DNA from 4 places in the Alteristakelama amylovorans genome. Region 1 is predicted to be linked to each of the others. Evidence: predicted binding sites of a transcription regulator. Region 1 holds the regulator's gene; each other region holds the start of a gene.
The links. The regulator LexA, encoded in region 1, represses DNA repair genes until DNA is damaged. The targets are predictions, from matches to a motif close to GTTCCNCNCTTGTTCT.

Region 1 (7,601 bases):
CGTCGGCGGCGCGGATGTAATGGCCGTTGATGTTGTCGAGCTTCTTCAGGTCGAAGCGCGACGCGCTTTTGCCGACACCCTCCAGCCCGAACCACTCGATTGCCTGTTCGCGGCTGATAAACTCGTCATCGCCATGCCCCCAGCCGAGGCGGAGAAGGTGGTTGAACAGCGCTTCGGGTAGCACGCCGAGTTCGTCGCGGTAGGAATCGACGCCAAGTGCGCCGTGGCGCTTCGACAGTTTCGATCCGTCCGCACCGTGGATCAGCGGGATGTGCGCGTAGATCGGCTCCGGCCACTGCATCGCACGAATGATCGTGAGCTGGCGAAAGGCGTTGTTGAGGTGGTCGTCCCCGCGAATGACGTGGGTGACGCCCATGTCGTGATCGTCCACGACGACTGCGAGCATATAGGTCGGCGTGCCGTCCGAACGGAGCAGGACCATATCGTCCAGCTCGGCATTCTGGACGGTAACCTCGCCCTGGACCTTGTCGATGATCGTCGTGGCGCCGTCGCGTTCGGCGCGGATGCGGACGACGTGCGGCTGGTCGAGCGGGCCGTCGGTGCGGTCGCGCCACGGGCTGCGGATGCGATAGGGGGTTTTCGCGGCCTGTGCCTCGGCGCGCTGGGCGGCGATCTCGTCCTGGCTCATCCAGCAGCGATAGGCGTGGCCGCTGGCGAGCATCGCGCGCGCGACCTCGGCATGGCGATCGGCGCGGGCGAACTGATAGACTTCGTCGCCATCCCAATCGAGGCCGAGCCAGCGCATGCCGTCGAGAATCGCGGCAATTGCCGGTTCGGTAGAGCGAGCGCGATCGGTATCCTCGATCCGCAGCAGGAACTGGCCGCCATGGTGACGGGCGAACAGCCAGTTGAACAAGGCGGTGCGCGCACCGCCAATGTGCAGAAACCCCGTCGGCGACGGGGCGAAGCGCGTGACGATGGACCCGGTTCCGGGTTCAGATGTTGCGCTCAACCGCGCTTACTCCCAAGCTGATGCGTGATGGCCAGTACCGCCGCGAGCGCCCGTAGCACGGGGTTCAGCCTGCTTCAAATCGCGGGGCGCTGGCGCGTCGGCGAGCGGCTTGAGCGCTGGCTGGAAGCAGAACGCGGGCAGCTGGTGCTGTGGGTACCGGTGATGCTCGGCGTGGGCATCGGCCTATGGTTCGCGCTGCCCGATGCCAGCCGCTGGGGTGCGGTGGTGCTGGGCGGGCTGGCGCTGGCGGTCGCCGGGATTGCGGTAAGCGATGGCAGACGCGCAGCGCGGGTGGTGACACTGGCGGCGGGTCTGGTGGCGATCGGCTGTGCTTTGGTGTGGTGGCGGGCGGAGCGGATTGCGGCACCGGTGCTGGAACGAGCGGCGATCGTGGAATTTCACGGCAAGGTCGAACGGGTCGAGCCGTTGCCCGCGCGCGAACTGATGCGCGTGCGGATTGCGCCCGATGCAGGGGCGGGATTGCCGCGATTGGTGCGGGTCAATCTGGCGATGAGGGATGTGCCCGAGGGTTTGACACGTGGGGCATTGGTGAAGTTGCGGGCGCGGCTGATGCCGCCCGCGCCACCCGCTGTGCCGGGCGCGTATGATTTCGAGCGGGTGGCGTGGTTCGATGGACTGGGGGCAACGGGGCGAGGGTTTGCGCCCGTCGAGATCGTGTCGCCGGGTCAGGCGAAAAGCGGGCTGCGCGAGCGGTTGACGGCGCATGTCCAGTCGCGGGTCGAAGGGAGTGCTGGCGGCATTGCGGCGTCACTGGTGACGGGGGATCGCGGGGCGATATCCGAGGAAGATGCGGAGGCATTGCGGCGGTCGGGGCTCGCGCATCTGCTTTCGGTCAGCGGGTTGCATGTGACGGCGGTGGTCGGGGCGACGATGTTGCTGGTGCTGCGGCTGCTGGCGCTCAGCCCGACGCTGGCGTTGCGCTGGCCGTTGCCGGTGATCGCGGCGGGCGTGGCGGGAGTAACGGCGGTTGGCTATACGCTGCTGACGGGGGCAGAGGTGCCGACGGTGCGGTCGTGCATCGCCGCATTGCTGGTGCTGGCGGCGATGATGCTGGGGCGCGAGGCGATCACGCTCAGGCTGGTTGCGTTCGGCGCGCTGGTGGTATTGCTGCTATGGCCCGAGGCGCTGATGGGGCCGAGTTTTCAGATGAGTTTCGCAGCGGTGACGGCGATCGTTGCCTTGTACGAGAGCCGCACGGTACGCGGTTGGTTTGAGCGGCGTGAGGAGAGGTTCGGGCGGCGGTTTGGGCGTGGGGTGGCGTCGCTGCTGCTGACCGGCTTGGTCGTCGAGATCGCGCTGACGCCGATCGCATTGTATCATTTCCACAAATCGGGGCTGTACGGGGCGCTGGCGAACATCGTGGCGATTCCGCTGACGACGTTTGTCGTGATGCCGTTCGAGGCGGCGGGACTGGCGTTCGATGCGGTGGGGCTGGGTGCGCCATTCTGGTGGGCGGCGGAGCAAGGGCTGAAGCTGTTGCTGTGGATCGCCCATACCGCCGCGAACGCGCCAGGGGCGCTGGCGATGCTGCCGGGGATGCCCGGGGGTGCCTATGCGCTGATGGTGGCGGGCGGGATCTGGTTTGCCTTGTGGAAGACCCGAGTGCGGCTGCTGGGGTTTGCGCCGATGCTGGTTGGAGCGGTGTGGGCGCTGACGACGCCGATGCCGGACTTGCTGGTGACGGGGGACGGGCGGCATCTGGCGCTGCGCACGGGGGGCGGCAATGTGGCGCTGCTGCGGGATCGGGCGGGTGACTATGTGCGTTCGATGATGAGCGAGAATGGCGGCGTGGACGCCGAACTGCCGCCCTTGTCGGAGCAGGACGGCGTGAAATGCAGCCCGGATCTGTGCGTGATCGAGGTCGAGCGCGACGGGCGGCGCTGGCGGATCGCGGCGACCCGCAGCGGATATCTGGTGCCGTGGCGCGAGATGATGGACGTGTGTCGCTCCGCCGATATCGTGGTGGCGGACCGGCGATTGCCACCGGGGTGCGTGCCGAAATGGCTGAAGCTGGACCGGCTGTTTTTGCAGGAAACCGGCGGGGTGGCGATCACGTTATCGGCGACGCCGGAGGTCCGGACGGTGCGGCGGGCGGGGGCGGCGCATCCGTGGCTGACGCCGGAGAGGGTGATGCCGCCGAAGCCGGTGACGAAGCGAGAGCGGTGAGACGCGGTTGCCGTTCTGCGCCGCGCAAATAAATCGTTGCTATATTTCCAATGGAGCGGAATCTTTGTGAAGTCGAAATGGGGCGATCGCGGCGTGATTCTTGGGGGTATGGAAATGCGCGGGATTTCGCATCTGCTTGCAGCGGCGTCGTTACTGGCCATGCCGGTGGTTTCATTGCCGGTGCTGGCGTCGCCACAGGTGACGACTGCCGATGATGACGACATCGGCTCGATCGGTGCCGATTTCGAGACCGCCGTCTATCGCTACGGCGACGGGGTCGCAGGGTTCAAGGTGAGGGATGCGCGGAATAGTCCGTTCACCGGGCTTCAACGCGGCGATATCGTCATCGCGGTGGAGGACCGCTATTTCACGCGATCCGACACGTTCCGCGATTTCGATACAGAGGTGTCGCAATATTATTCGGGCGCGCCGGTGAACATCGTCTATCTGGACGCGAGCGCGGGATATCGGCGGATGAACCAGACCGCGCGGCTTGCGGTTCGGCCCGTATGGCAACAGCGATGGGCGGCGGCACCGACGCGGACCGTTCCCGCTGCGCCGGTTCCGACTGTGGCGGCGCGGACCGTCGCCCGCCCGGCGGCGCCCGATTGGGGCCGGATCAACCAGTATCTCGATCAACTGGTGGCAGCGGATTCGCGCGGCTGGGCGATCAATGAATATGCACGCGGAAGCATTCGCAACGCGCGGGTCACGACGCTCAGCACCTCGATCTATCAGCTCAATGCCGATTTTTCCTATGTCGGCGGCGCGCGCGGGCATGTGCGGGTGCGGGTGGCCGACGGAAAATTCTCCTGCATCGAGTTTCAGGACACGCTGATCGGGTGCCGGGGGCTGCGCACACCGGGTCAGGGTGCGGCGATCGCGGCGCTGGTCGGGCTTGTCGTTGTCGCGGCGGTCGCGTCGTCGAGTTCGAGTTCGAGTTCAGGCGTGTCGGGTAGAGACGGCTATGCGCCCAGCGCCGGGGGCGGCGACGATGGCGGCGGCGGATCCGGCGGAAACGCGCGTGCCCGCGAGGAGCAGGACCGGCGCGACGCAAAGGCGCGGGAGGATGCCCAGCGCAAGACACCGCGCGTTGGCGGGGAGGACGGCATCTATGGCTGCGCGAACCCGCCCTGCTGGGATCGTCCACAGTAGAGACGACGCAGGCCGCGCTCCGCAGCTGAAGCATGATGACTTCAGCTTGAACTAACGACCGTCACCCCGGGCTTGACCCGGGGTCCCGCTAATGGCGACCGGTCGAAAAAGCGGGACCCCGGGTCAAGCTCGGGGTGACGAGAAAATCAGTGATGTCGTCACGTTATAGAATGATATGACTTCCGCACTTGTGGCGGCGGTCATTCCATTCCCGGAAAGCGCGAAAACTCGGGCAGATCGTGCGCGTTCTTCATCCAGCCGACACGTTCGGCGGTCTGGATATGGGCGACCGCGGCCACTGTGTCGGGGTCGTCGAGGGTCGCGGCCTGGATGTCGACAAGGCCCGGGAGATTCTGGTCGTTGCGGTAGATGAGGCCGGTGCCGCAGGTTTCGCAGAACCAGCGGCGGCCATGGTCGGACGAGGCATATTCGCGCGGGCTGCCCTGGGTGACGGTCAGCGCATCCTCGGGATACATCGCCCAGCCGACCATCGGCGCGCCCGATGCGCGGCGGCAATCGGAACAATGGCACAGCGCCTGACCGCCGTGGAGCGGTTCACCGGTAAGTTGGTAGCGGATCGCGCCGCAGTGACAGCCACCGGCGATGGTCATTTGGGTCTCCTAGACACTTCGCTGACGTGGGCCTGTGCTGACAGGCCCCACCCCAACCCCTCCCCTGAAGGGGAGGGGCTAAGAAGATCAATAGCGGCGCAGCAATCCGGCGAGCTTGCCCTGCACACGCACCTGATCGGGGCGATAGCGCTGGGGGTCGTAGGCGCGGTTGGCGGGGTCGAGCCTCACCATGCTGCCTTCGTTGCGGAAATATTTGAGCGTCGCTTCGCTATCCTCGATCAGCGCCACGACGATCTCACCGTCGCGGGCTGTTTCCTGACGGCGGATGAGGGCATAATCGCCGTCGAAAATCCCGGCCTCGACCATCGAGTCACCGGCGACTTCGAGCGCATAATGTTCGCCCGATCCGAGCAACGCGGCGGGGACCGGGAGCATGGTCGATCCCTCCATCGCCTCGATCGGCACACCGGCGGCGATGCGGCCGTGGAGCGGGATTTCGATCACGTCGTTGGCGGGCCGCGCAGCCGGACGGGTCAGCGCCACGACATTGTCCTTTGCCACCAATGTCGGTGCCGCCTTCTTCGCATCGGCACGCTCGGGCATCTTCAGCACTTCGAGCGCGCGGGCGCGGTTGGGCAAGCGGCGGAGGAAGCCGCGTTCCTCCAATGCCGAGATCAGGCGGTGGACGCCGGACTTCGACTTGAGGTCGAGCGCCTCCTTCATCTCCTCGAACGAGGGGGACACGCCGCTGTCGTTCAGACGATCGGCGATGAAGCAGATCAGCTCATGCTGCTTGCGGGTAAGCATCGGACGTTCCCTTGTTCCAGAACAGACGCGGAACGTTTACGCCTTGTTCTTCGCTTGTGTCAAGCGAGATGCAGGATTTCCACCGAGTCGCCTGAAACCGCCGCCGGGGCGTGGGGCGCGCGGACGATCAGGCAGTCGGCGCGGGCCAAGGTACGGAGCATCGAGCTTTCCTGGATCGCCGCCGCGACGACGCAACCGTCGCGGTGGGCGGCGCGCAGATAATCGGCGCGCGGGCCGTTGGCCGGAAGCGGCTCACCGAGAATCGCGCGGGTGGTTCGGGGCAGCGGGTCCGCTGCACCCGAGAGGTGTGCGACCAGCGGGCGTACGAACACAAATGCGGTGACAAACGCCGAAACGGGGTTGCCGGGCAGGCCCAGGACCACGGTATCGCGCATGCGTCCGGCCATCATCGGCTTGCCGGGGCGCAGCGCGATGCGCCAGAAGTCGATTTGGGTCCGGGCGGCTTCGAGTGCGGGACGGACCAGATCATGATCGCCGACCGATGCGCCACCGGTGGTGACCAGGATGTCGGCGGTGACGGCGGCAAAGGCGGAGGCAAGCGCTTCGTGGCGGTCGGGCAGGATGCCGAGGTCGATAATCTCGACCGGCAGGTCGGCAAGCAGCGCGGCAAGCATGACGCCGTTGCTCTCATGGAGTTGGCCGGGGGCGAGCGGCTCGCCATGCGGGCGGAGTTCGTCGCCGGTGGCGGCAATGGCGATGCGGACGCGGCGGCGGACGGGTAGTCTTGCGTGTCCGGCAATGGCGGCGAGTGCGATGCGCGCGGGGGTGAGGCGATCGCCGGGTTCGATCAGGGTTTCGGTTTGCGTGAAGTCGAGACCCGCCGGGCGGACGTTGCGACCGGCATGGTCCGGACCTTCGCCGTTCAGGATCAGCAGATTGGCATCGCGCAGCGCTTCTTCCTGCACCAGCACCGTGTCGGCATCGGGCGGGAGCGCGGCTCCGGTGAAGATACGGACTGCCTGATGCGCGGCGATGGACGCGGCGAAGGGACGACCGGCGGCGCTCTCGCCGATCACCTGCCACGGGCCGGGCATATCGGCGAAGCGGATCGCATAGCCGTCCATCGCGGAGAGCGGCAGTTCGGGTTGGGTGCGCAGCGCGGTGACGGGCGTGGCGGCCCAGCGGCTGGCGGCATTGCGCAGGGCGACACGTTCGGTCGCCACGGGTCGGGCGAGCGCAAGGAGGCGGCGCTGGGCTTCGGCGACGGAGAGGAGGGGGGGCATCGTATCAGGGGCCGATCGGACGGAACATGTTGAACCAACTTGTCACGCCAAAAATCCACCCGATTGCCAGCACCTGAAACCAGATCGAGCGAATCCGGGTTGCGAGCAACGCCAGGATGACGCTGCCCAGCACCAATGCCTGCCCCGGCAATCGGTCCCAGCGAGCCGCCCCCACGATATAATAGGCGCTTGTGCCGCTCGACATTATGAGGCTGGCGGCGGTCAAACCCCAGCGATGGCGCAGCGACGCGAGGTAGAAGGCGCGCATGTCGATCACGCCTTCCTCCGGCAGATCGTCGGGCAACGCAGCGGCGACCATCAGGAAACTGATCGCGAGGAACACAAATTTCGGCAGAAAGTCCGCGGTGGTCAGCGTCCGACCCGCACCGGGATAGCCGAATTGCCACCACCAGAAAACGATCATCGAATAGAGCATCAGCACCGCGTAGAAGAGCGTCAGCCAATCCCATTTCACGCGCGATCCTGCGCGCAGCAGCTTGTGAAAGCTGGTCAGCAGATCGGCTACGCCAAGCCCGATGATGACGCCGATGAAAGCAAGGATAAACTCATTCAATGACATGGCGGCCCCCGGGTATGCGGGTGCATCATGCCGAAGCGAAAGGGCCGACGCTACTGGTTCTGGCGTCTCACCGCCCCCGCGTC
Region 2 (7,601 bases), 1.2 Mb from region 1:
TCAAACGAACGGATCGGGGGGCAGGTCGGTAGGGTTGCCGATCAGCCCGATGACATAGTCCTGACCCGCCTGATACCCGGCCACGCCATTGGCATCGACGATCAGAAAGCTGGTGCCGGCATAAATGCCCGCATCGGGCCGGAACAACACGGCTTCGCCCACACCCATCTGACCTGCACCGATCGCGGCGGCCAAATCGGCGTCGAAATCGCCACCCAGCGTGCCGCCCACCACGGTCGTTGCGACACCCGCCACGGTGAAGTTGAAGTCGATCTTGTCGCCATCGAGCAGCTGGATGCCATCGCCGTACAGCCCGGTCGACTGGCTCACCGCGTCATAGACATAGACGTCGTTGCCCGCCCCGCCGATCAGCGAGTCACTCCCGGCACCACCGAACAGCCGGTCGTCGCCCGCGCTGCCGATAATCGTGTCGTGGCTCTGCCCGCCAAACACGCGCACGCTGCCGTCGAGCTCGGCGCTGGCGTCGATGCGGATCGCGTTGACGGCAAGCAGCCCGAAGATCGTGACCTGCTGCCCCGCGCCGACAAAGCTGTCGGCAACGGTGATGTCGAAACTGTTGCGGTCGCTTGCCGGTCCGGCCTGCAACGTAATCGTCTCGATCCCCTGAATAGCCGCGCCGTCGAGCGTGATCGTGTAATCGCCGTCCAGCGCCAGCTGGTCGTTATTCCCGCCGCCGCCGTTCACCCGATCGACGCTCGGGTCGAAACGGCCGGGGCCAAACCAGAAGCCATCATTCTGCGCGCCGCCGGTGAAATTGTCGGTCCCCGCACCGCCATAGATGCGGAACGACCCGTCGGTCTCCGCCGACCCGTTGAAGGTGAAGGCGTTGCCCGCCGCCAAATTGGTGCCGAACACTGTGAGGACCTGTCCGCCTGCGACATTGGCATCGACCGTGGTGATCGCGTAACCATTACCCGCACCGCCCAGCAGCCCGATCAGCTCGATCCCGCCGATCGTGTTCGCGCCAAGGGTCAGCGCGTTCGCGCCGGTGTAATTTCCCTGCAAGCCGAGCTGATCGTTCGTGCCCGCGCCGCCATCGACCGTGTCTGCCGCGGTCAGCGCTGCACCGAAGAAGAAGGCGTCGTTGCCGTCCCCGCCACTGACGGAGTCGTCACCGCCCTGCGACATGTCGAAACTGTCGTTCATCCCGCCGCCGGCAAGGCTGTCCGCCCCGGCGCTGCCAGTGAACGCACGCTCGCCCAGCACGAAATCGCTCAGCGCGAATGCCGTGTCGGAGGTGAGCTGCATCGTGCCCTGATCGGTTTCGATCGTCGCGGTGGCGAACGCCCCGGAATTGACGAGCGTGATGACGCCGACGCGAAACGCGGTCAGGTCGATCCGGTCGATGCCATTCTGGAAATCGAGGAGGCGGTCGCTCGCGGCGACCGTCGAATCCGTGACCAGCCGATAGACGAACGTATCGACCCCCGCACCGCCACGCAGTTGATCCGCCCCGGCACCGCCATCCAGCATGTCCTCGCCGTCGCCGCCGTCGAGCATGTCGTCGCCCAGACCCCCCAGCAACTCGTCGAACCCGCCTTCGCCATAGAGTGAATCGTTACCGCCAAAGCCGCGAATGACATTGCCGCCGCTCCCGCCCCGGATCACGTTGACCCCGTCGGTCGCGTCGATCCGCTGGACGAACGAATTGCCGGTGAAATCGATCGCATTGTCGTTCGACGTCTGCGACGCGGGACGCAGGCTCAGATTGACAAACTCGATCGATATGCCGGCACCCAGCACATAGGATACGCCGAGGACGAGTTCGTCGCTGCCATCCCCGTCCGCTTCGACGATCTGCGCCCGCGCATCGCTTACCCAATAACGGTCGTTGCCCGCACCGCCGCGCAGCATGTCCGCGCCGATGCCGGCGATCAACAGGTCGTTGCCCTCGCCGCCCAGCAGCGTATCGTTGCCAGCCCCGCCGTCGAGCGCGTCGTCGCCGGTGCCGCCGCTGAGGCGGTCGCTGCCAGCGGTTCCGACAACGAAGTCATTGCCGCCCGCAGCATCGATTTGACTACCACCCGCAGCACCGTTAAAGCCGAGCACCAACCAATCATCGGCATCGCTTAGGAGCAGCTGGGGAATAGCCTCTATTCCGCTGATGCTGCCCCCGGCGATCGTGACAGATCCCGCGGTGAAGTCGGCGGATATTGCCTGTGTCAGCCGCGCAGAGAGATGCAGCGTGTCCAGCCCGGTGCCGCCATCGATCGTGTCACCCGCGCTCGCCCAGATCGTGTCTGCTCCGGCGCCAGCGAAGATCCGATCGGTTTCGTTGTCATCGACCTGATTGTTGCCGGCGAAGATGGTATCGTCGCCGTCACCACCGCTCAAATCGTCCTTGCCGCGATTGCCGACCAGCGTGTCGTTGCCGTCACCACCTTCGATGCGGTCATCGCCATCCCCGCCCGAGATTCCGTCGTTGCCACCGCCGCCAAACAGCTGATCCTGGCCACTGTCCCCGCTGATCTCATCAGCCCCGGCTCCGCCATAAACCGTATCGTCGCCAGAGCCGCCCGACACCAGGGCGCCATCGTCGCGTACGTAAATGGTATCGTTGCCACTCTCTCCCATCAGACGATCCGTCGATGGGTAAACCGCAGCATTGTATCCCGTGCCGCCGATAATGACGTCGTCACCGTCCCCGCCGTAGATCGTATCGGTGCCGGCGCTTTCCGTCAGGTGATCGTTGCCGCCCCAACCACTGATTGATATCCCCACCACCCCGGGTGCGATCGGACCGGCGACGATAACGTCGTCAAAGGCGGTCAGGCTGATTCCTGCGACGAGTTCCACATTCGTTATGGTCCCGCCGCCGATCTGAATCGAGCCGTTATTCGCGAGTTGACGCAAATCGGCCGAAACGCCCGCGGAACCACTGTAGAAATCTAGGTAGATCGTGTCGCTGCCGACGCCGCCATCCGCGCTGTCGCCATATCCGACGGTCAGCCAGTCATTGCCCGCGCCTCCGGAAAGCGCATCGATGCTGCTGTCGACACCATAGCCCTCCTCCCCATATCCACTCAGCCGATCATCGCCATCGCCGCCGTCGAGTATGTCACTACCGTGGCCGCCCCTAAGCGTGTCGTTGCCTCCGTCTCCATATAGCGTGTCGTCGGCCCCGTGGCCCGATATTCGATCGTCGCCCTCGCCCCCGCTCAGATGATCGGCCCCATCATCCACCGAACTGACGAACCCATCGCCGTTGATTTCGTCCGCTCCGGCTCCCCCGGAAATGACGTCGTTGCCTTGTCGCCCGTGCAGCTTGTCTATGCCATCGCCGCCGGCGATGATGTCATTGCCTTCGAGGCCGGAAATCTCGTCATCACCGTCGCCACCATCGAGGTCGTCGTCGCCGACGCCGCCGACTATGTAGTCGTTTCCACCGTCACCCTTCACCTTGTCCGCGCCGCCATTGGCGAAGATGACGTCATCGCCCTCGCCGCCGCTGATCGTATCGTCGCCTTCGGTGCCCTGGATGTAATCGTTGCCCGACGTACCCGTGATAACAGCCATTTCCGCCCCTTATCGAAAACCCCATCTCTATCCCCCCCTGTCTCAAACGCCAGCTTCAAATGCATGACAAACCTGCACTTTTCGACAGGTGGTGCGCGCCGGAGGCGAAATGCGGTCCGGGTTGCGCCGAGCCGTCCCGCTTCCCATTTCGCCTTTTCGCTGCGTCGGCCTCGGCTCCGCTTGCGGATCAGGAACAAATCTGGAACAATTTACCGCATGCTGACTCACATCTCCGTCCGCGGCGCACGCGAGCATAATCTCAAGGGCGTGGATATCGATATCCCGCGCGATACCCTCACGGTCATCACCGGCCTGTCAGGCAGCGGCAAGTCGAGCCTCGCCTTCGACACCATCTATGCCGAGGGGCAGCGGCGCTATGTCGAGAGCCTCAGCGCCTATGCGCGCCAGTTCCTGGAGATGATGCAGAAGCCCGATGTCGATCATATCGAGGGCCTTAGCCCCGCAATCAGCATCGAGCAGAAGACGACGAGCCGCAACCCGCGCTCGACCGTCGCCACCGTCACCGAAATCTACGATTACATGCGCCTGTTATGGGCGCGCGTCGGCATTCCCTACAGCCCCGCGACCGGCCTCCCGATCAGCGCGCAGACGGTCAGCCAGATGGTCGACCGCGTCCTGACGCTGCCCGAAGGCACGCGCCTGCTCCTCCTCGCCCCCGTCGTGCGCGGTCGCAAGGGCGAGTATAAGAAGGAACTCGCCGAATGGCAGCGCGCCGGCTTCCAGCGCGTCCGCGTCAATGGCGAGATGTACCTGATCGAGGAAGCGCCGGCGCTCGACAAGAAGTACAAGCACGACATCGAAGTGGTGGTCGACCGCCTCGTCGTCGGTGGCGAAATCGCTACCCGCCTGGCCGAAAGCTTCGAGACGGCGCTGAAACTCGCCGAAGGGCTGGCCTATGTCGACCTCGTGGACACGACGGTCGAGGCATTGACGTCGAGCCGCGTCAACGAAGCCCCCCAAAGCTTCCGCACCGAAACCGCCGAACCTGTTGCCCCCGTAAAGGGCATGAAGAACGCCGGCCTCCCCGACAACCGCATCGTCTTCTCCGAGAAATTCGCCTGCCCGGTCAGCGGCTTTACCATCGCCGAGATCGAACCGCGCCTCTTTTCCTTCAACGCCCCGCAGGGCGCATGCCCCGCGTGCGACGGCCTCGGCGAGAAGATGGTGTTCGACGAAGACCTCGTCGTTCCCAACCACGACCTCTCCCTCAAAAAGGGCGCGGTCGTCCCCTGGGCCAAATCCAACCCGCCATCGCCCTATTACATGCAAGTCCTCGGCAGCCTCGCCCGCGAATTCGGCTTCGCGCTCGACACGCCGTGGAAAGACCTGCCCGGCGAAGTCCAGTTCATCATCCTCCACGGCACCGGCGGCAAGCCGGTCACGCTGACCTTCGTCGATGGCCGCAAATCCTATGACGTGAAGAAGCCGTTCGAGGGTGTCATCGGCAACCTCAACCGCCGCCTGCTCCAGACCGAGAGCGCGTGGATGCGCGAGGAGCTGTCCAAATATCAGGCCAGCCAACCCTGCGCCACCTGCGAAGGCGCGCGCCTCAAGCCCGAAGCCCTCGCGGTCAAGGTCGCCATGCGCGACATCTCCTCCGTCACCAAACTCTCCGTCACCGACGCGCTCGCCTGGTTCGCCGCGCTCCCCGATCAGCTCACCGGCCAGCAACAGGAAATCGCCCGCGCCATCCTCAAGGAGATCGACGAACGCATCGGCTTCCTCAACAATGTCGGCCTCGATTACCTCAACCTCAACCGCACCAGCGGCACGCTGTCCGGCGGCGAGTCTCAGCGCATCCGCCTCGCGTCACAGATCGGCTCCGGCCTCTCCGGCGTGCTCTACGTCCTCGATGAACCCAGCATCGGCCTGCATCAGCGCGACAACGACATGCTCCTCGCCACGCTCCGCCGCCTGCGCGATCTCGGCAACACCGTGCTGGTGGTCGAGCATGACGAGGACGCGATCCGTACCGCCGATTACGTCATCGACATGGGGCCGGGCGCGGGCGTCCACGGCGGCGAGATCGTCGCGCACGGCAGCTTCGAACAAGTCCTCGCCAACGAAAACAGCATCACCGCCGACTATCTCTCCGGCCGCCGCGAAGTCCCGCTGCCCGCAAAGCGCCGCAAGGGCACCGGCAAGAAGCTCACCGTTCACAATGCCACCGCCAACAACCTGAACGGGGTCACCGCCAGCATCCCGCTCGGCACCTTCACCTGCATCACCGGCGTCTCCGGCTCGGGCAAGTCCAGCTTCACCATCGACACGCTCTACGCCGCCGCCGCGCGCCACCTCAACGGCGCGCGCATGCTCGCGGGCAAGCATGACAAGATCACCGGCCTCGAACATCTCGACAAGGTGATCGACATCGATCAGTCGCCGATCGGCCGCACCCCGCGCTCCAACCCCGCCACCTATACCGGCGCCTTCACCAACATCCGCGACTGGTTTGCCGGCCTCCCCGAAAGCCAGGCGCGCGGCTACAAACCCGGCCGCTTCAGCTTCAACGTAAAGGGCGGCCGCTGCGAAGCGTGCACCGGCGACGGCCTGCTCAAGATCGAAATGCACTTCCTCCCCGACGTCTATGTCACCTGCGACGTCTGCCACGGCCAGCGCTACAACCGCGAAACCCTCGAAGTGAAGTTCAAGGGCAAGTCGATCGCCGACGTCCTCGACATGACGGTCGAGGATGCGGTCGAATTCTTCAAGGCCGTCCCCCCGATCCGCGAACGCATGGCGATGCTGGCAGAAGTCGGCCTCGGCTATGTCAAGGTCGGACAGCAAGCCACGACCCTGTCGGGCGGCGAAGCCCAGCGCGTCAAACTGTCCAAGGAACTGGCGCGGAGAGCCACCGGCCAGACGCTCTACATCCTCGACGAACCCACCACCGGCCTGCATTTCGAGGACGTCCGCAAACTCCTCGAAGTCCTCCACGCGCTGGTCGAACAGGGGAATACGGTCGTGGTGATCGAACACAATCTCGACGTCATCAAGACCGCCGACTGGATCCTGGATTTAGGGCCGGAAGGCGGCGTCAAAGGAGGCGAAATCGTCGCCCAGGGCACGCCCGAGCAGGTCGCGAAGGAACCGCGCAGCTACACGGGGAAGTATCTTGCGCCGCTGTTAAATAAGGTGAAAGCTACGGAAGAAATTGCCGCGGAATAGGAACATCCACTATGTATCGAGCTAAAACAGACTGGGAAAGTACGTTAACAGCTTGGTCCCAGCCGCTCGGCAAGGTTGAGGATGAGAAAGCCGCCAGAGCTATAACCGCAATTCAGCGAGCGGTGGCTAATAGCAACGCTTTGGGTCGTCATACTGTACGGACTTTTGTTCAAGGCTCGTACCGTAATAACACGGGTGTACGGCAAGAGAGCGATGTGGACGTAGGTGTCCTATGTCCTGACACTTTCCATTACAATGATTTGCCATCACCACACACCCGGCTAAGTCTCGGAATATCCGATGCTTCATATTCATACGGCGATTTTAGGGATGATGTTGAAGATGCATTGGTCACTCAATTCGGCCGCGTAGCCGTCAAAAGCGGCAACAAAGCGTTAAATGTGAAGGAAAACACATATCGCGTCGATGCGGATGTCGTTCCCTGTTTCGAGTACCGTCGATACCGAGATAGTGGTTATGGGCTGACCTACGATGCCGGAATTTGCCTCACTGCGAGAGACGGCACATTCATTACAAACTATCCTGAGCAGCAATATCAAAACGGTATCAAAAAGGACGAAGCGGCCTATTACCGGTTCAAACCAATGGTTCGTGCAGTTAAGAAGCTGTCTTGCGAAATGGAGGAGGAGGGCGTCGACGCGGCTAAGCCTATGAAATCCTTTTTGATCGAGTGCTTGGTCTGGAACCTGCCAGTGCCTATCTTCCTGTCTTCCAATATGTGGGAAAGAGTCGCGGAAGTTTTGAAAACTATTGAGGACATGGCGACGTACAGCTCGGCGTCGATGCTCGAAGAGAACGCAATCAAACCTCTTTTTGGCGGAACAAGCGCATGGACGTCGCATCAAGTTCAGCGC
Region 3 (7,601 bases), on a different contig from region 1:
CCACTTCAGGCTGCACTCTGCCCGCATGTGCGTCCATCGTTGCGAACAGCGGCAACGGCGCTTCCCGCAGCGCCTTCACCGCCCATAATGCGTGTCGCCGGTCGAGACCCAACGACTGGAACGCATCCGCGCGCGCCAGCCGTTCCAGCGCCGCCGGTTTCACCCCGGACCGCCGCCACACTTCCTCGATCGACGCGAACGGCCCACCTGTCGCCCGCGTAGCGAGGATGTGTTCGGCGTCCATCTGTGCCAGCCCCTGCACGATCCGCATCCCTAACCGCAGTGGATGCAGGCTCGCCCAGTCCGCATCGTCCCCGCAAAACCCTGCAGCGCGCGGCCGCAGATTCGGCCCGCCGGGGATCATCCGCGTATCCCAACCGCTGTCGTTGATGCACACCGGCAGCGCCTCCACGCCATGCCCGCGCGCGTCGCGCACGATCTGCGCGGGGGCATAGAAACCCATCGGCTGTGCGTTGAGCAAGGCTGCACAGAACACATCCGGATGCCGACACTTCATCCATGACGAGGCATAGGCGATCTTGGCGAAGCTGGCGGCGTGGCTTTCGGGAAAGCCGTAATTGCTGAACCCTTCGATCTGCGCGACCAGCCGCTGCGCAAATTCGTCGCTGATGTTGTTCGCGCGCATGCCGGCGAGCAGCTTGGGACCGAACTCACCAATGCCGCCGGTGGATTTGAACGTCGCCATGGCGCGACGTAGCCGGTCGGCCTCGCTCGCGGGGAAACCGGCTCCAATGATCGCTACCTGCATCGCCTGTTCCTGAAACAGTGGCACGCCCAGCGTCTTTTTCAACACGGCTTTGAGCGCGGGCGAGGGGTAATCGACCAGATGCGGATTCTGCCGTCGCTTCAGATAAGGATGAACCATGTTGCCCTGGATCGGGCCGGGCCGGACAATCGCGACCTGAATCGCGATGTCATAGAAGTTGATCGGTTTCATGCGCGGCAGCATCGACATCTGCGCCCGGCTTTCGATCTGGAAAACGCCCAGCGTATCGGCCTTGCGGATCATCCTGAATGTAGGTTCGTCATTCTCCTGCATCACGGGGGAGGCCATCGTGATCGATATGCTCTTGTGTTTGGCCAGCAAGTCGAACGACCGGCGCAGGCAGCCGAGCATGCCGAGGCCGAGAATATCGACCTTCATGAAGCCCAGATATTCGAGATCGACCTTTTCCCATTCGATGACGTGACGATCGACCATCGCGGCAGGTTCGACCGGAATCAGGTCGTGCAGCTTATCGCGCGTAAGCACGAAACCGCCGGGATGTTGCGACAAATGCCGGGGCGTGCCGAGCAAGGCCTTTGACAGCTCCAGCGTCAGCGCCAGCCGATGGTCGCTATTGTCGAGATTAAGCGCGGCGACATGCGCGTCGGGCACGCCTTCGTTCGACCAGCCCCAGACCTGACTCGCCAGCGCGCCGGTCAGGTCTTCGGGCAAGCCCAGCGCCTTGCCCACTTCACGCACCGCGCCGCGCGAGCGGAAGCGGCTGACGACAGCGGTCAGCGCGGCATGATCGCGGCCATAGCTGTCATAGATCCACTGGATCACTTCCTCGCGCCGTTCATGCTCGAAATCGACGTCGATGTCGGGCGGCTCCTTACGCTCGGTGCTGATGAAGCGTTCAAACAGCAACTGGTGCTTGACCGGATCAATCGATGTGATGCCAAGCGCAAAACAGATGACAGAATTCGCAGCGGACCCGCGGCCCTGACACAATATCTGCTGGCTAATCGCGTACTGCACGATCGAGTTCACGGTCAGGAAATAGGGTGCATAGTCCATCTGCTCGACCAGTCCGAGTTCGTGGGTCAGCAGGTCGCAATGTGCCTGTGAAGGTTTACCGCCAAAGCGTTGCCGCAAGCCGTTCCATGCCAGTTTTTGCAGCGCCTGTTGCGGCGACTGGCCGTGCAGGACTTCCTCTTCCGGATATTGATGGTTCAGGTCGCGCAGTGAGAAGGCGCAGCGTTCGGTGATCGCTTCACTGGCAAGCAACGCATCAGGGTAATGCGCAAAGCGGCGTAGCATTTCGTCCGGCGATTTAAGGTGTCGATCAGCATTGCGCTCACGCCTGAAACCAAGTTCATCGATTGTGCATTTGTTGCGAATTGCGGTGACGACATCCTGAAGCATACGCTGATCGGGATGGTGATAGAGGACGTCGCCGGTGGCGAGCGGCATCAGGGCATAGCGATGCGCTGTTTCATATGTTTCGTACAGGCGCACAGCCTCGCCCGGGCGCCGCTGATGGGTGAGGCAAACATGACCGTGTGCGCCGAACAGGTCGGCCATCCACTGCAGGTCGCCATCGACGCCACGTGGGACCAATGCGGCAACCAGGCCTGAGCAATGGGTGGAAATATCTTCCCAGTAGAGAAAGCATTTCCCCTTCTCGCCAGCTTGCGGATCGGCACGCGATTTGCCGAGCGTGATCAGCCGCGTGAGGCGGCTCCAGGCGGCGCGATCTTCCGGCCAGACCAGCAATGAAGCGCCATCGACAAGGTCCAGCCGACAGCCGGTGACGGGGCGAATCGTCACACCCTGCTTGGCAAGTTCGTCGCAAGCAAACAGCGCCTGCACCACACCGGCGAGCGAGTTGCGATCGGTGACGCCGAGCGCGGAGTAGCCCATCAACGCGGCATATTCGAACAGCTGTGTGGGTGCCGACGCGCCGCGCAGGAATGAGAAATGCGTCGTCACCTGAAGCTCGACGTAACTCATCCGAACAGCCCGTGCAGATACCAGCTAAGATCGCCGGTCACGCCGCGTTCGCCATCCCCCCTGCGGAACAGCCAGTAGCGGCGGCCTGCATCGTCCTCGACGCGAAAATAGTCGCGCACGGCATGCGTCTCCGCCGCACGTCGCCACCATTCGCCCGTGATGCGTTCGGGGCCATCGGCGTGCATCACGTGGATGACGCTGCCGCGCCAGGTGAAGCGGCGTGGCGGCTGGTCGGGGAGCGCGGCCAGCACATGATCGAGCCGTTCGGGCTGCCGCAACAGCCGCACCGGACGGGGCCAGTCGATGCGCCACGGGTCAGGCACGGTACTGCGATCGAGCTGGCCGACATCGCCGGGTTTCAGTCTTGCGCCGCGCCGCGCCGGTGCATCCAGCACGCCGTCGCGGGCGACGCTGCGTTCGGGGACGTCGCTTTCGACCGGACGCCGTCGTGACAGCCGTGCCAGCCCGATCCGGGTCGCCAGCGTATCGACCAGCGGGGCCAGGTCGGGCTTGGTATCCTCATCCAACCGTTCGTCGAATGGTTGCGCGGTGAGTGGTTCGGCGCGGCGGACGTAGAGGGTGATGGCGTCGATGCCATAGCCGGGCTCGACATCCTCGATCCGCCGCGCGATCAGGCGAACCAAATGCATCGGGTCGCGGGTCGCACGGGCGAGGCCGACGCGGATGCGTTGCGGGACGCCGTCCACGCGATCCGCGACCAGCTCGACTGCGCGCGCGCCCAGCCCTTCGCTCTCAAGCGCGGCGCAGAGTTCGGGGACGAGCGCGCCGATCCAGTGCGCGATCCCCTCGGCCGTCGCCACCGGATCGATGAAACGGCGCACGACCATGATGGCTTCGCGCGGAATCACCGGGGCAAGCGGTTCGGGCAAGCTTCCCAGCGCCTGTTCGAGCCGCGTCACCAGCGTTGCGCCAAAACGCCGGGTGAGGGGTGCGCGCGGCATTGCGGCAAGCTGGCCGATCGTGTCGATGCCCAGCCGGCGGAGAAGTTCGACTGATTTTGTGTCAGCGCGAAGGGCAGGAATGGGCAAGGCAGCGATTGCCTTTGCCTGCTCGGTTGCCGACAGAATGCTTACGGGATCGCGGCCATGATGTGCGAGCGCCCATGCCGCGCCGACCGTGTCGGCAATCGCTATCCGCGCCGAATAGCCCCGCCGCCTGAGCAGCCGGACGATCCGCCGCGCCATCATCGCTTCACCGCCGTGCAAATGTGCGGTGCCGGTGATGTCGATCAGTAAGGTATCCGTTCCCTCGACCGCGACGATCGGCGACCAGCGCCGCGCGGCGAACAGCGCCAGCGCGTTGAGTACGGCGAGATCGCCATCGGGATCGGCGGGGCGGATGTCGAGGCCGGACACTTGTGCTCGTGCCTGAGTGACCGGCATGCCGGATCGGATTCCGGCGGCACGCGCTTCGGCAGAGGCGGCGGCGATGACGATACGGCTGCCCTCACGGATCGTAGTGACCAAACCGCCCTGAACAGGCTGTGGTGGTGGCGTGACGGCAACGCGCGCTGGCTTGTCCGGCTTTCCCGCCGGAATCTGCTTGCCGACCTCGTCCGATTGCATTGGGCGAAAGGGATTGCCTGCTGCCTCGTCGCGCCGCCCCAACTCGCGCCGGGATGGGCGCTGATGTGCGGGCAGCGCGGCAATTTGTGCGTCGCGTTCCGCTCGCGCCCATTTCGCGCCCGGTCGCCAGCCGCCGCCGCGCGGCACCGAACAGGCATGCACCTGCTCAGCCGCTGCCGCCGCCCGCAACGGTTCGATCGATGCGAGGACTGCCAGATCGGATGGCCGCTCAGGCTGCTTCGCGGTTCGCTCCACCTGCCGCAGCCTTTCGATGGGCCAGTCGGGCAGGAAGAGCGCAGCGACCCGTTTCATCGCACGCCTCCACCAATTGTTGAAAACCCTCACCTCCCTTTTGCCGCGCCAGCGTCAGTCGCCAGCGGGCGCGGCCCACCCCCTCCACGGGCAATGGCGTCGAGGGTGCGCAGGCCACGCGCCAGCGGGTGACGGCGGCGGAGGGCGCGCCAAGCGGGTCGCCCGCGTAACGCGGATGGCGTTTCATCAGCAGCGCGATCGTGCGCCCGCCCTCCGCCGCCAATTGTAGCCGCCGCGTCGCCGGCATGCCCACCCGCTGCGCCTCCCCCACCACCGCGCCCAGGCCACGATGGCGCAGCCCTTCCTCCATGATCGCCAGCAATTCTGCGTCGTCCGCCGCCTCGGCATAAAGCACGCGTTTCGGGGCCAGTCCCGCCTGATACAGGCCGGGTGCGAACAGGTCGCGCCGCCGCACCACCCATAAAACCGGCCCCCATGCCCGCGCCGCAATCCCCGCGACGAACAGGGTGGCGGCGGCATCGTCGGTCAGATCGGCGGTGTCGCCGGCGATTTCGTGCAACGCATCGAGCCTGAGCCCGCCATCGGTCAGCCGCGTGTCGATCTTGTCCAACCCGAACGGCAACACCGGACGGCGGCGATATCCACTGCCCTGGATCGCATTCAGCGTCTCACGCAACTGGCTGATGACGGCAGGGTCGGCCACAACGGGGTGCTCAACAAATCGACTCGGGATGATTGTTCCTATTTTGTTCTAATTTTCGTCCGAGTCAACTTGCCAATCCTGACCGCAGAGGCGTATCGTCCTGCTATCACACCTGTTTTAGGGAATTCCGATGAAGCCCGTTTCCGGCGCGATTCTGCTCGCCACCACCTCGCTCCTTTCCGTCAATGCACAGGCTCAACCCATGCCAAAAGCCGCGTCCGCCCCTGCCCAGGCCGCCACCCCTGCTCCCGATGCCGCACCGATGCTGGCACAATGGCCCGGCCCGTTCGACGGGGTGCCGCAGTGGGACAAGGTGACCCCCGCAATGTTCGGTCCCGCGTTCGAGGCGGGCATGGCCGAGGCACGCGCGGAGTTCGCCAAGGTCCGTGACAACCCCGAAGCGCCGACCTTTGCCAACACGATCGAAGCGCCGATGAAATCGACCACGTCGCTCAGCCGTGTGTTCCCGGTGTGGGGCGTCTATACCAGCAACCTCGCCACGCCCGAGGTGCAGAAGATCGCCACCGAATGGAGCCCGAAACTGTCGGCTTTCTCGACCGAACTCAGCCTCGACCCCAAGATGTTCGCGCGGGTCAAGACGCTCTATGACAAGCGCCAGACGCTCGGCCTCAATCCCCAGCAGATGCGCCTGCTCGAACGCAGCTATCGCGGTTACGTGACCTCGGGCGCGCTTCTCAACGAAGCGCAGAAGGGCGAGATCAAGCGCATCAACGGCGAGCTGTCGAAAGCCTATACCGAGTTCAGCAAGCGCGTGCTGGCAGACGAGGAAACCGCGATCATCCTGACCAGCGAAGCCGAGCTTGCGGGGCTGTCCGACAGCTTCAAGGCAAGTCTGGCGGATGAGGCGAAGGCGCGCGGCCAGGCAGGCAAATGGGCGGTCAAGAACACGCGTTCGTCGATGCAGCCGTTTTTGATGTACTCGACCCGCCGCGACCTGCGCGAGAAGGTGTACAACGCCTATATCAATCGCGGCGATAACGGCGACGCGAACGATACCAATGCGATCATCGCCAGCATCCTGAAGCTGCGGCAGGAACGCGCGGTGGTGCTGGGGTTCAAGAACCACGCCGCCTATCGCATGGACGACACGATGGCGGAGACGCCCGCCAATGCCAGCAAGCTGATGATGTCCGTTTGGCCCGCCGCCCGCGCCCGCGTGCTGGAGGAAGTCGCCGACATGCAGGCGCTGGCCGATAAGGAAGGTGCCAAGATCAAGATCGAGGGCTGGGACTATCGCTTCTATGCGGAGAAGGTCCGCAAGGCGAAGTACGATCTGGATGAAAGCGAAGTGAAGCCGTATCTGGAGCTGAACAACATGGTCAACGCCATGTTCTACGCCGCCGGACGCCTCTACGATCTGCAGTTCAAGGAGAATACCGGCACGATTCCCGTGTTCAACCCGGATGTCCGCACGTTTGAAGTGACCCGCGAGGGCAAGACCGTCGGGGTCTTCTACCTCGACAATTTCGCGCGTGCGGGCAAGCGTTCGGGAGCGTGGGCGACCAGCTATCGCAGCCGTTCGGGGCTGCGCGGTGAAAATATCGTGCTGGCGTCGAACAACAACAATTTCACCAAGGGCGGCGCGGGTGAAGCGACGCTCATCAGCATCGACGATGCATCGACATTGTTCCACGAATTCGGCCATGCGCTGCACAGCCTGCTCGGCAATGTCTATTATCCGGGACTGGGCGGCACGCCGCGTGATTTCGTCGAATATCCCAGCCAGGTGAACGAAAACTGGCTGCTGACGCCGGATGTGCTCAACCGTTATGCCAAGCATTACAAGACCGGCGAAGTGATCCCGGCGGCGTTGGTGGACAAGATCCAGAAGGCGAATACGTTCAACCAGGGGTTCGACACGGTCGAATATCTGTCGTCAGCAATCGTCGATATGAAGCTGCACGACCGTGAGACGCCGGTGGCGGACCCCGATGCATTCGAACGGGACACGCTGGCGGAACTGAAGATGCCGAAAGAGATCGTGATGCGGCACCGGTTGCCGCAGTTCAATCACCTGTTCTCGTCGGACGCCTATTCGGCGGGTTATTACAGCTACCTATGGTCGGAGACGATGGACGCCGACACTTGGGCGGCGTTCGAGGCGACGGGGAATGTGTGGGACAAGGCGACCGCCGACAAGTTCCGCACCGTGCTGCTCGCCACCGGCAACGAGACGGATCGCAAGGAAGCATATAGGGCGTTCCGGGGCCGCGATCCGGACGTGAAGGCGCTATTCAAGCGTCGCGGTTTTCCGTCGGAGTGAGGCATTGGCGCCGCC
Region 4 (7,601 bases), 640 kb from region 1:
AGACGCTGCGGCCACAAACGTTGCAATTGCCGGATGTGATTTCCGAAGTGTCGAACCTGCTCAAGCGACTACTGGGCGAGACCGTCGATCTGGTTGTCGGCCATGGCCGCAACCTCGGTCCCGTCCGAGCTGATCCAGGGCAGCTGGAGCAGGTCGTCGTCAACCTCGCGGTGAATGCGCGTGATGCGATGCTGTCGAAAAACCCCAATGGCGGCGGCACGCTGACGATCGAGACCTTCGCGGTCACCGCGAACGACGTGCGCGCGATGGACGACGATGTCTTGCCGATCGGTGATTACACGGCGCTACGCGTCTCCGACACCGGCAGCGGCATCCCGATCGACGCGCTCGCCCATATCTGGGAGCCCTTCTTCACGACCAAGGAGGTCGGCAAGGGCACCGGCCTGGGTCTCTCCACCGTTTATGGCATCATCAAACAATCGGGCGGGTTCATCTTCGCGGAGAGTCCGAAGGGGCAGGGGGCGGTGTTCACCATCTACTTGCCGGTCACCACCGCCGCCGAAACCCCCGGCAAGGCACCGACCGTAAAGGCGGTGCAGGGCGATCTGTGGGGCAGCGGCACCGTGCTTCTGGTCGAGGACGAAGCGATGGTCCGCGCCGTTGCCGAACGCGCGCTGACGCGACAGGGCTATACCGTGCTGACAGCGGAAAATGGCGAGGCGGCGCTGGAACTGCTCGAAAAATCGGGCAAGCCCGATCTGCTGATCTCGGACGTGGTCATGCCGACGATGGACGGGCCGACGATGGTGCGGATCGTGCGCAAACGCTATCCCGATCTCCCGATCCTGTTCATGTCGGGCTATGCCGAGGAGCAATTGCGCAAGTCGATCGACCTCGACAATGTCGCGTTCCTCCCCAAACCCTTTTCGGTTCAACAGCTTGCGGAAGCCGCAAGGGCCGTTCTGACAGCGAAATAAAGCTTGGCGTGGAAGGGGTTATCCGGCAAATAGCCCGGCGATGACCACCCCCCAACGTATTCTGATCGTCGAAGACGAACCCCTGATCGCCATGATGCTGGAAGATTTTCTGGACCTGCTCGGCAAGCAGGTTGCGGGTATCGCTGACAGCGTTGCGGACGCACTGCCGATCGTCGCCGCAGGCGAAGTCGACGCAGCGATCCTCGACGTAAATTTGCGCGGCGGCGAGACAAGCTGGCCGATCGCGGACGCGCTGGCGGCGGCGGGCATCCCGTTCGTGCTGGCGACCGGGGGCAGCGGCGATACCGTGGCCGATGCGCATAAGGGCCGCCCGATCCTGCCGAAACCCTTCACGATGGACGCGGTCGAGAAGGCGCTGGCTGCGCTTTAAGCGATCCGTTCTGGCAATTCCGCCGCATCCGCTTCCAGCGAGGCCGATGGCGCGACGGCTTCCCACGGAAACACGAACCAGTCCTTGGTCACGTTCCGGTCGATCGTCCGCGCGGCATATTCAACCCGCTGACTCGATGCGATATTGTCTAGCAATGTGGCGAACCGCACCCCGTCCATCACCGCACCCGCGTCCGCCATCTTCGCGCGCAGCTTGGCGATCGTCGCGCCGCTGTCGTTGATATCGTCGAGGAACAGCAACCGCTCACCCGCGCGTGTCCGCTCGGCCAGCCGTTCCAGCGGCGCATCGGCAAAGTCATGCACCTGCGACGAATGATCCACCGACAGCATCGACATGCCCGTAGCGTGGCTCAAATACACCGCCGGGGCCAGCCCGCCGCGCCCGATCCCGATGATAAAGTCAGCCCGCCAGTCGGCATCGTCCGTGATCGCCGCAGCAATCGCGCGCACGTCATCCACGAACTGATCGTGCGACACGGCTGTGAACACCGGCATCAGTTCGCCGCCACAAACGCGTCGAGCCGCGCCACATGCGCCGCTTTCGCCGCGTCATCCAGAAACGATCCGGCGAGACTGTTGCGCGCCAGCGTCGCCAGTTCCGCCTTGCCCAGCCCGCGCGCCGCCGCCACCGCGCGGTAATTCTCCCCGACATAACCGCCGAAATAGGCCGGATCGTCCGAATTGATCGTCGCGCGCAATCCCTCTGCCAGCATCTGGTCAATCGGATGCGCATCCATGTCCGGCACCACGCACAGTTTCAGATTGGACAGCGGACATACCGTCAGCGTCATCCCCTCCGCCGCCAGCCGCCGCACCAGCGCCGGATCCTCCAGCGATCGGTTGCCATGATCCAGCCGGTCGATCTTCAGAATATCCAGCGCCTGCCACACATAGTCCGGCGGTCCTTCTTCCCCGGCATGCGCCACGCGCTTCAGCCCCAGATCGCCCGCCGCCGCGAACACGCGTGCGAACTTCTCCGGCGGATGCCCGACCTCCGACGAGTCCAGCCCGACGCCGGTAATGCGGTCCAGCCACGGCTCCGCCGCCGTCAGCGTGGCGAACGCCGCGTCCTCGTCCAGATGGCGCAGAAAACACAGGATCAGCTTCGAGCTCAACCCATGCCGCGCCTCCGCATCGCGCATCGCCGCCAGCAATCCGTCGGCCGCCACCTGAAGCGGAATGCCGCGATCGGTATGCGTTTGCGGGTCGAAGAAAATCTCCGTGTGCACAACGCCATCGGCGGCGGCGCGCGCGAAATAGGCATCCGCCAGATCGTAAAAATCCTGCTCGACCCGCAGCACGTCCGCCCCGGCATAATAGATGTCGAGAAAATCTTGCAGGTTGCTGAATTCATATGCCGCCCGCACCGCCTCGACACTGTCGAACGGAATCGCCACCCGGTTCCGCTTCGCCAGCGCGAACATCAGTTCCGGCTCCAGGCTCCCCTCGATGTGCAGATGCAGTTCCGCCTTGGGCAGGCGGGTAATGAAGGCGTCGAGATTGGTCATGCCGGGAAGATCGCGCGAATGGCGGGGCAGGGCAACTCAATTCCCTCGCCATAGGGGGGAGGGAGGCACCATAGGCGGCGTAAGCAGTGCCAGCCTATACTCACGTTACGAATTCCCCTTGCTCGGTCGGTCAGGTCGAGCGAAGAAAATCGTCATGACCACGACTTCCGACTATCGAATATACCCCACAGAATTCGATATTGAGTTGAGCGCATTCGGCATTGGGTACTCGGCTCACGAGTTTTACGAGCGCGCCTCATATGCAGATGCGCCCTCGGACCTTGGCACCTTGCTACTCGACTGTCTGTGCGAGACGTTGCTGATCCAGTCTCCGAAAAACAGCGAAAGCCAAAGCTAAACCGCTAACCGCCGGAAGCAGCCGACGCTATGGTCATTCACCATTCCCACCGCCTGCATCCACGCATAAACGATTACTGGTCCCACGAACTTGAACCCGCGCGCCTTCAGCGCCTTCGATACCGATTCGGACGTCGCGGTCTGTGCCGGCAGGGTGACGCCATCCCCTTTCACCGGTGCATCGCCCGCCAGCGCCCACACCCAATCGCCGAAATCCTCGCCCGCATCCTTCATCGCCAGGAAGATGCGCGCGCCGTTGATCGTTGCCACGATCTTCGCCCGCGCGCGGATAATGCCGGGGTCCGCCATCAGACGCTCGATATCGGCGTCGTCGAATGCAGCGACCTTTGCCGGATCCCAGTCCGCGAACGCCGCACGAAAGCCCTCACGCCGCTTCAGGATGATCGACCATGACAGGCCTGCCTGAAATCCCTCGAGCATCAGCATTTCCCACAGCGTCCGGGAATCGCGTACCGGTACGCCCCATTCCTCATCGTGATAGGCGATCATCAACGGGTCGTTCCCGGCCCAGCGGCATCGCGTTCGTTCGCTCATTTCACGCTCCGATATCGTGAGAACAAAAAAAGATCGTTCCACACTTGTTCTATCGGAACAAATGGCATACGCAATGCAAATGAAGGCGGTGAACCGCATTGAACGACTGGCCGAAAGCCTTTAGCGACGGAGACTATCAATGGCAGCTTCCCTTAAGGTGATCCAAGGAACCATGGGCCTTTCTCCGGACAAGCAGAAGGCGCTCGACGCCGCTCTCGCACAGATCGACCGCGCTTTCGGTAAGGGGTCGGCGATGAAGCTCGGCTCGAAAGAGACGATGCAGGTCGAATCGATTTCCACCGGCTCACTCGGGCTGGATATCGCGCTCGGCGTCGGTGGCCTGCCGCGAGGTCGCGTGATCGAGGTTTACGGCCCGGAAAGCTCGGGCAAGACCACGCTGGCGCTGCATGTGATCGCCGAGGCGCAAAAGAATGGCGGCACTGCCGCGTTCGTCGATGCGGAACATGCGCTCGACCCGGTCTATGCCAAGAAGCTGGGCGTCAACATCGATGAGCTGATCGTGTCGCAGCCCGACACCGGCGAACAGGCGCTGGAAATCGTCGATACGCTGGTGCGGTCGAATGCGATCGACGTGCTGGTGATCGATTCGGTCGCAGCCCTGGTGCCGCGCGCGGAGATCGAGGGCGAGATGGGCGACAGCCATGTCGGGCTTCAGGCGCGCCTAATGTCGCAATCGCTGCGCAAGCTGACCGGTTCGATCAGCCGCTCGCGCTGCATGGTTATCTTCATCAACCAGCTGCGCATGAAGATCGGCGTGATGTACGGCAATCCGGAAACCACGACCGGTGGCAATGCGCTCAAATTCTACGCTTCGGTTCGCCTCGATATCCGCCGCACCGGCCAGATCAAGGACCGCGACGATATCGTCGGCAACGCCACCCGCGTGAAGGTGGTGAAGAACAAGGTCGCACCGCCGTTCAAGCAGGTCGAATTCGACATCATGTATGGCGAAGGCATTTCGAAGATTGGCGAGATCCTCGACCTGGGCGTGAAGGCGGGGCTGGTCGAGAAATCGGGCGCATGGTTCAGCTACGACAGCATCCGCATCGGGCAAGGCCGTGAAAACTCCAAGACCTTCCTCAAGGAAAATCCGGATATCTGCAACCGGATCGAGGCGGCCATCCGCACCCGCACCGACAAGGTCGCCGAAGAGATGATGACCGGGCCGGATGCCGAGGACGACGACGAATAAGCCTTGGCGTCGTCGGATTGAGTTTCAACCGAATTTTGGGCCGCGCCGCACCTTGATGGGCGGCGGCGGTCACGGGACTAGTCTCCCACCGGAAGACCCGGCGCTCCCCACGCGCCGGGTCTTTCGCGTTCGCTGTGCGGGGCATTTGCGGCGAGCGCCAGTAAGGCAAACGGTTGTCAACCACGCCAAATGTGTCAACTTCGCCAACCCAGAAGCCGGAGAGGCAGCCCATGATTACCGTCCACCACCTCGAAAATTCGCGTTCGCAGCGCGTCCTCTGGCTGCTTGAGGAACTGGGTCTGCCCTATGCGGTGAAGCGCTATGAGCGGAACAAGAAGACGATGCTCGCCCCGCCCGAGCTGAAGGCGGTCCATCCGCTCGGCAAATCCCCTGTGATCGATGACGACGATGCTGGCAGCGGAGAGGGAAGGGTGGTCGCCGAAACCGGTTCGATCATCGAATATCTGGTGGAGAAGGCCGATGGTAAACTTGGCCCATCCGCGCACCGTGATTCGGTGCTGCGTTATCGCCAGTTCCTGCATTATGCGGAAGGGTCGCTGATGCCACCTTTGCTGGTCAAGCTGGTGCTCGCCCGCGTTCCCCTGTTCGGCAAGGCAGCGCAGAAGAAACTTCAGCCGATGATCGACGTGCATCTCGATTACATCGAATCGGAACTTGCCAGCCGCCCGTGGTTCGCCGGTGACGACTTCACCGCCGCCGATGTGATGATGAGCTTCCCGCTCGAAGCCGCACGGAGCCGTGCCGGTCTCGATGCATCACGCCCCGCGACCATCGCCTGGCTCAACAAGATCCACGCCCGCCCCGCTTATCAGACGGCGCTCGCCAAGGGCGGCCCCTATGCCTATGCCTGAGCCAACAAGGATATAAGGGGCCAGCATGACGACCGCAGAGGAAACCAAAGAACACCGCGAATCCACACTGCAATGGCAGATGCTGGGCGGGTTCATACTCGGTCTGGCGCTCGGGATGCTGGTCCACTTCACCTCGGCCGATGCGCCCTGGGTCAAGACGGTCACTACCTATGTCACCGGGCCGATCGGCCAGATCTTCCTGCGCCTGTTGTTCATGCTGGTCATTCCGCTGCTTTTCTCGGCACTCGTCGTCGGCATCGCCGAAATGGGCGAAATCCGTGCGCTCAAGCGTGTCGGGCTGCGCACATTGGGCCTGACGATCTTCGTCTCGACGATCGCGGTCATCGTCAGCCTGGCGCTGGTGAACCTGTTTCAGCCGGGCGCGGGTGTGGACCGGGCGGAGGCGCAGGGGATGCTAGCACAGTCGGGCGACAGCGCTGGAGCGATCCTCGAAAAGACTGCGGCGACCCCCAGCGGCGTCGAAGCGATCCTCAACATCGTACCCAACAATATCGTCGCCGCGATGACCGCGAACGACATTCTCGCCATCATGTTCTTCGCGCTGTTTTTCGGAATAGGCATCCTCCTGACGATCGATAAGCCCCACGTCCAGACGCTGAAAGGCGCGATCGAGGGCGTGTTCGAGGTGTCGATGAAGCTGATCGGTCTCGTCATCCGCCTCGCGCCGATCGCGGTATTCTGCTTCATGTTCAACCTCGCCGCATTGTTTGGCTGGGAATTGCTGGTGCGGCTGCTGGCGTTCGTCGGCGTGGTGCTGGCGGCGCTTGGCACGCAGATGTTCATCGTTTTCCCGATCCTGCTACTCCTGCTCGCCAAGAAGAACCCGATTGCGTTCTTCCGGGAGACGCAGGAAGCAAGCGTGATGGCGTTCTCGACCGCGTCCTCCAACGCCACGCTCCCCACCTCGCTGCGCGTCGCCCAAACCAAATTGAAGCTGCCGCCGCGCGTTGCCCGCTTCGTCCTCACCATCGGCGCGACTGCGAACCAAAACGGCACTGCGATGTTCGAAGGGGTGACCGTACTCTTCCTCGCGCAGTTTTTTGGCGTCGATCTGACACTGGGGCAGCAGATTACGGTGATGCTGGTGTGCATCCTCGGTGGCATCGGCACGGCGGGTGTTCCGGCGGGTTCGTTGCCGGTGATCGCGCTGATCCTGGGCATGGTCGGGGTGCCGCCCGCCGGCATCGGGCTGGTGCTGGGCGTCGATCGCTTCCTCGACATGTGTCGCACCGTGCTCAACGTGATCGGCGATCTGGTGCTGGCGACGATCGTGTCGGCGGGTGAGAAGCCAGAGGTGGAGCCCGCACCCTGATGCTGTCGCGTCGCGCACTGCTGGCGGCGGGCGCGAGCGCCCCGTTCGCGCTGTCGTCCGTGGTCCGCGCTGCCGAGCTGGACCTGTCGGCGCTGAAGTCGATCGTGGGGGATGCGACGCCGATCAGTCCCGGGGAACGACGTGCCCGACTTGCTAAGTCACAGGCGATGATGAAGGCAGCCGGCATCGGCGCGGTGCTGATCGAGCCGGGGTCGAGCCTGGTCTATTTCACCGGCGTGCGCTGGTGGCGCAGCGAGCGTCTGACGGCGGCGATTTTGCCCGTAGAGGGCGAGCCGGTGATCGTCACCCCGTTCTTCGAGGAACCGTCGGTCCGCGAATCGCTCGGCATCCCAGCGGAAATCCGGGTGTGGCAGGAGCATGAAGATCCGCTGAAGCTGATCGCCCAGTTCCTGC

Region 2: uvrA (excinuclease ABC subunit UvrA) is a predicted target of LexA. The motif match lies at 3,728-3,743, and genes of this name have one in related genera.
Region 3: U1702_RS14525 (ImuA family protein) is a predicted target of LexA. The motif match lies at 5,337-5,352, and genes of this name have one in related genera.
Region 4: recA (recombinase RecA) is a predicted target of LexA. The motif match lies at 3,805-3,820, and genes of this name have one in related genera.

Annotation. Positions count from the first base shown of each region.
Region 1 is NZ_JAXOJT010000001.1:1,746,029-1,753,629, reverse strand. Features, by position in the region: gene gltX (glutamate--tRNA ligase) at 1-973, opposite strand, end outside; gene U1702_RS08740 (ComEC/Rec2 family competence protein) at 1,001-3,160, shown strand; gene U1702_RS08735 (hypothetical protein) at 3,275-4,315, shown strand; gene U1702_RS08730 (GFA family protein) at 4,516-4,926, opposite strand; gene lexA (transcriptional repressor LexA) at 5,014-5,694, opposite strand; gene U1702_RS08720 (molybdopterin molybdotransferase MoeA) at 5,754-6,938, opposite strand; gene U1702_RS08715 (hypothetical protein) at 6,943-7,518, opposite strand; gene U1702_RS08710 (PilZ domain-containing protein) at 7,586-7,601, opposite strand, start outside.
Region 2 is NZ_JAXOJT010000001.1:542,091-549,691, forward strand. Features, by position in the region: gene U1702_RS02585 (beta strand repeat-containing protein) at 1-3,537, opposite strand; gene uvrA (excinuclease ABC subunit UvrA) at 3,754-6,726, shown strand; gene U1702_RS02595 (nucleotidyltransferase domain-containing protein) at 6,738-7,601, shown strand, end outside.
Region 3 is NZ_JAXOJT010000002.1:628,114-635,714, reverse strand. Features, by position in the region: gene U1702_RS14535 (error-prone DNA polymerase) at 1-2,740, opposite strand, end outside; gene U1702_RS14530 (Y-family DNA polymerase) at 2,737-4,638, opposite strand; gene U1702_RS14525 (ImuA family protein) at 4,556-5,302, opposite strand; gene U1702_RS14520 (M3 family metallopeptidase) at 5,433-7,586, shown strand.
Region 4 is NZ_JAXOJT010000001.1:1,106,030-1,113,630, reverse strand. Features, by position in the region: gene U1702_RS05490 (response regulator) at 1-938, shown strand, start outside; gene U1702_RS05485 (response regulator) at 979-1,329, shown strand; gene U1702_RS05480 (phosphoribosyltransferase) at 1,326-1,844, opposite strand; gene U1702_RS05475 (adenosine deaminase) at 1,844-2,857, opposite strand; gene U1702_RS05470 (DNA-3-methyladenine glycosylase I) at 3,212-3,769, opposite strand; gene recA (recombinase RecA) at 3,909-4,982, shown strand; gene U1702_RS05460 (glutathione S-transferase family protein) at 5,213-5,854, shown strand; gene U1702_RS05455 (dicarboxylate/amino acid:cation symporter) at 5,880-7,187, shown strand; gene U1702_RS05450 (M24 family metallopeptidase) at 7,187-7,601, shown strand, end outside.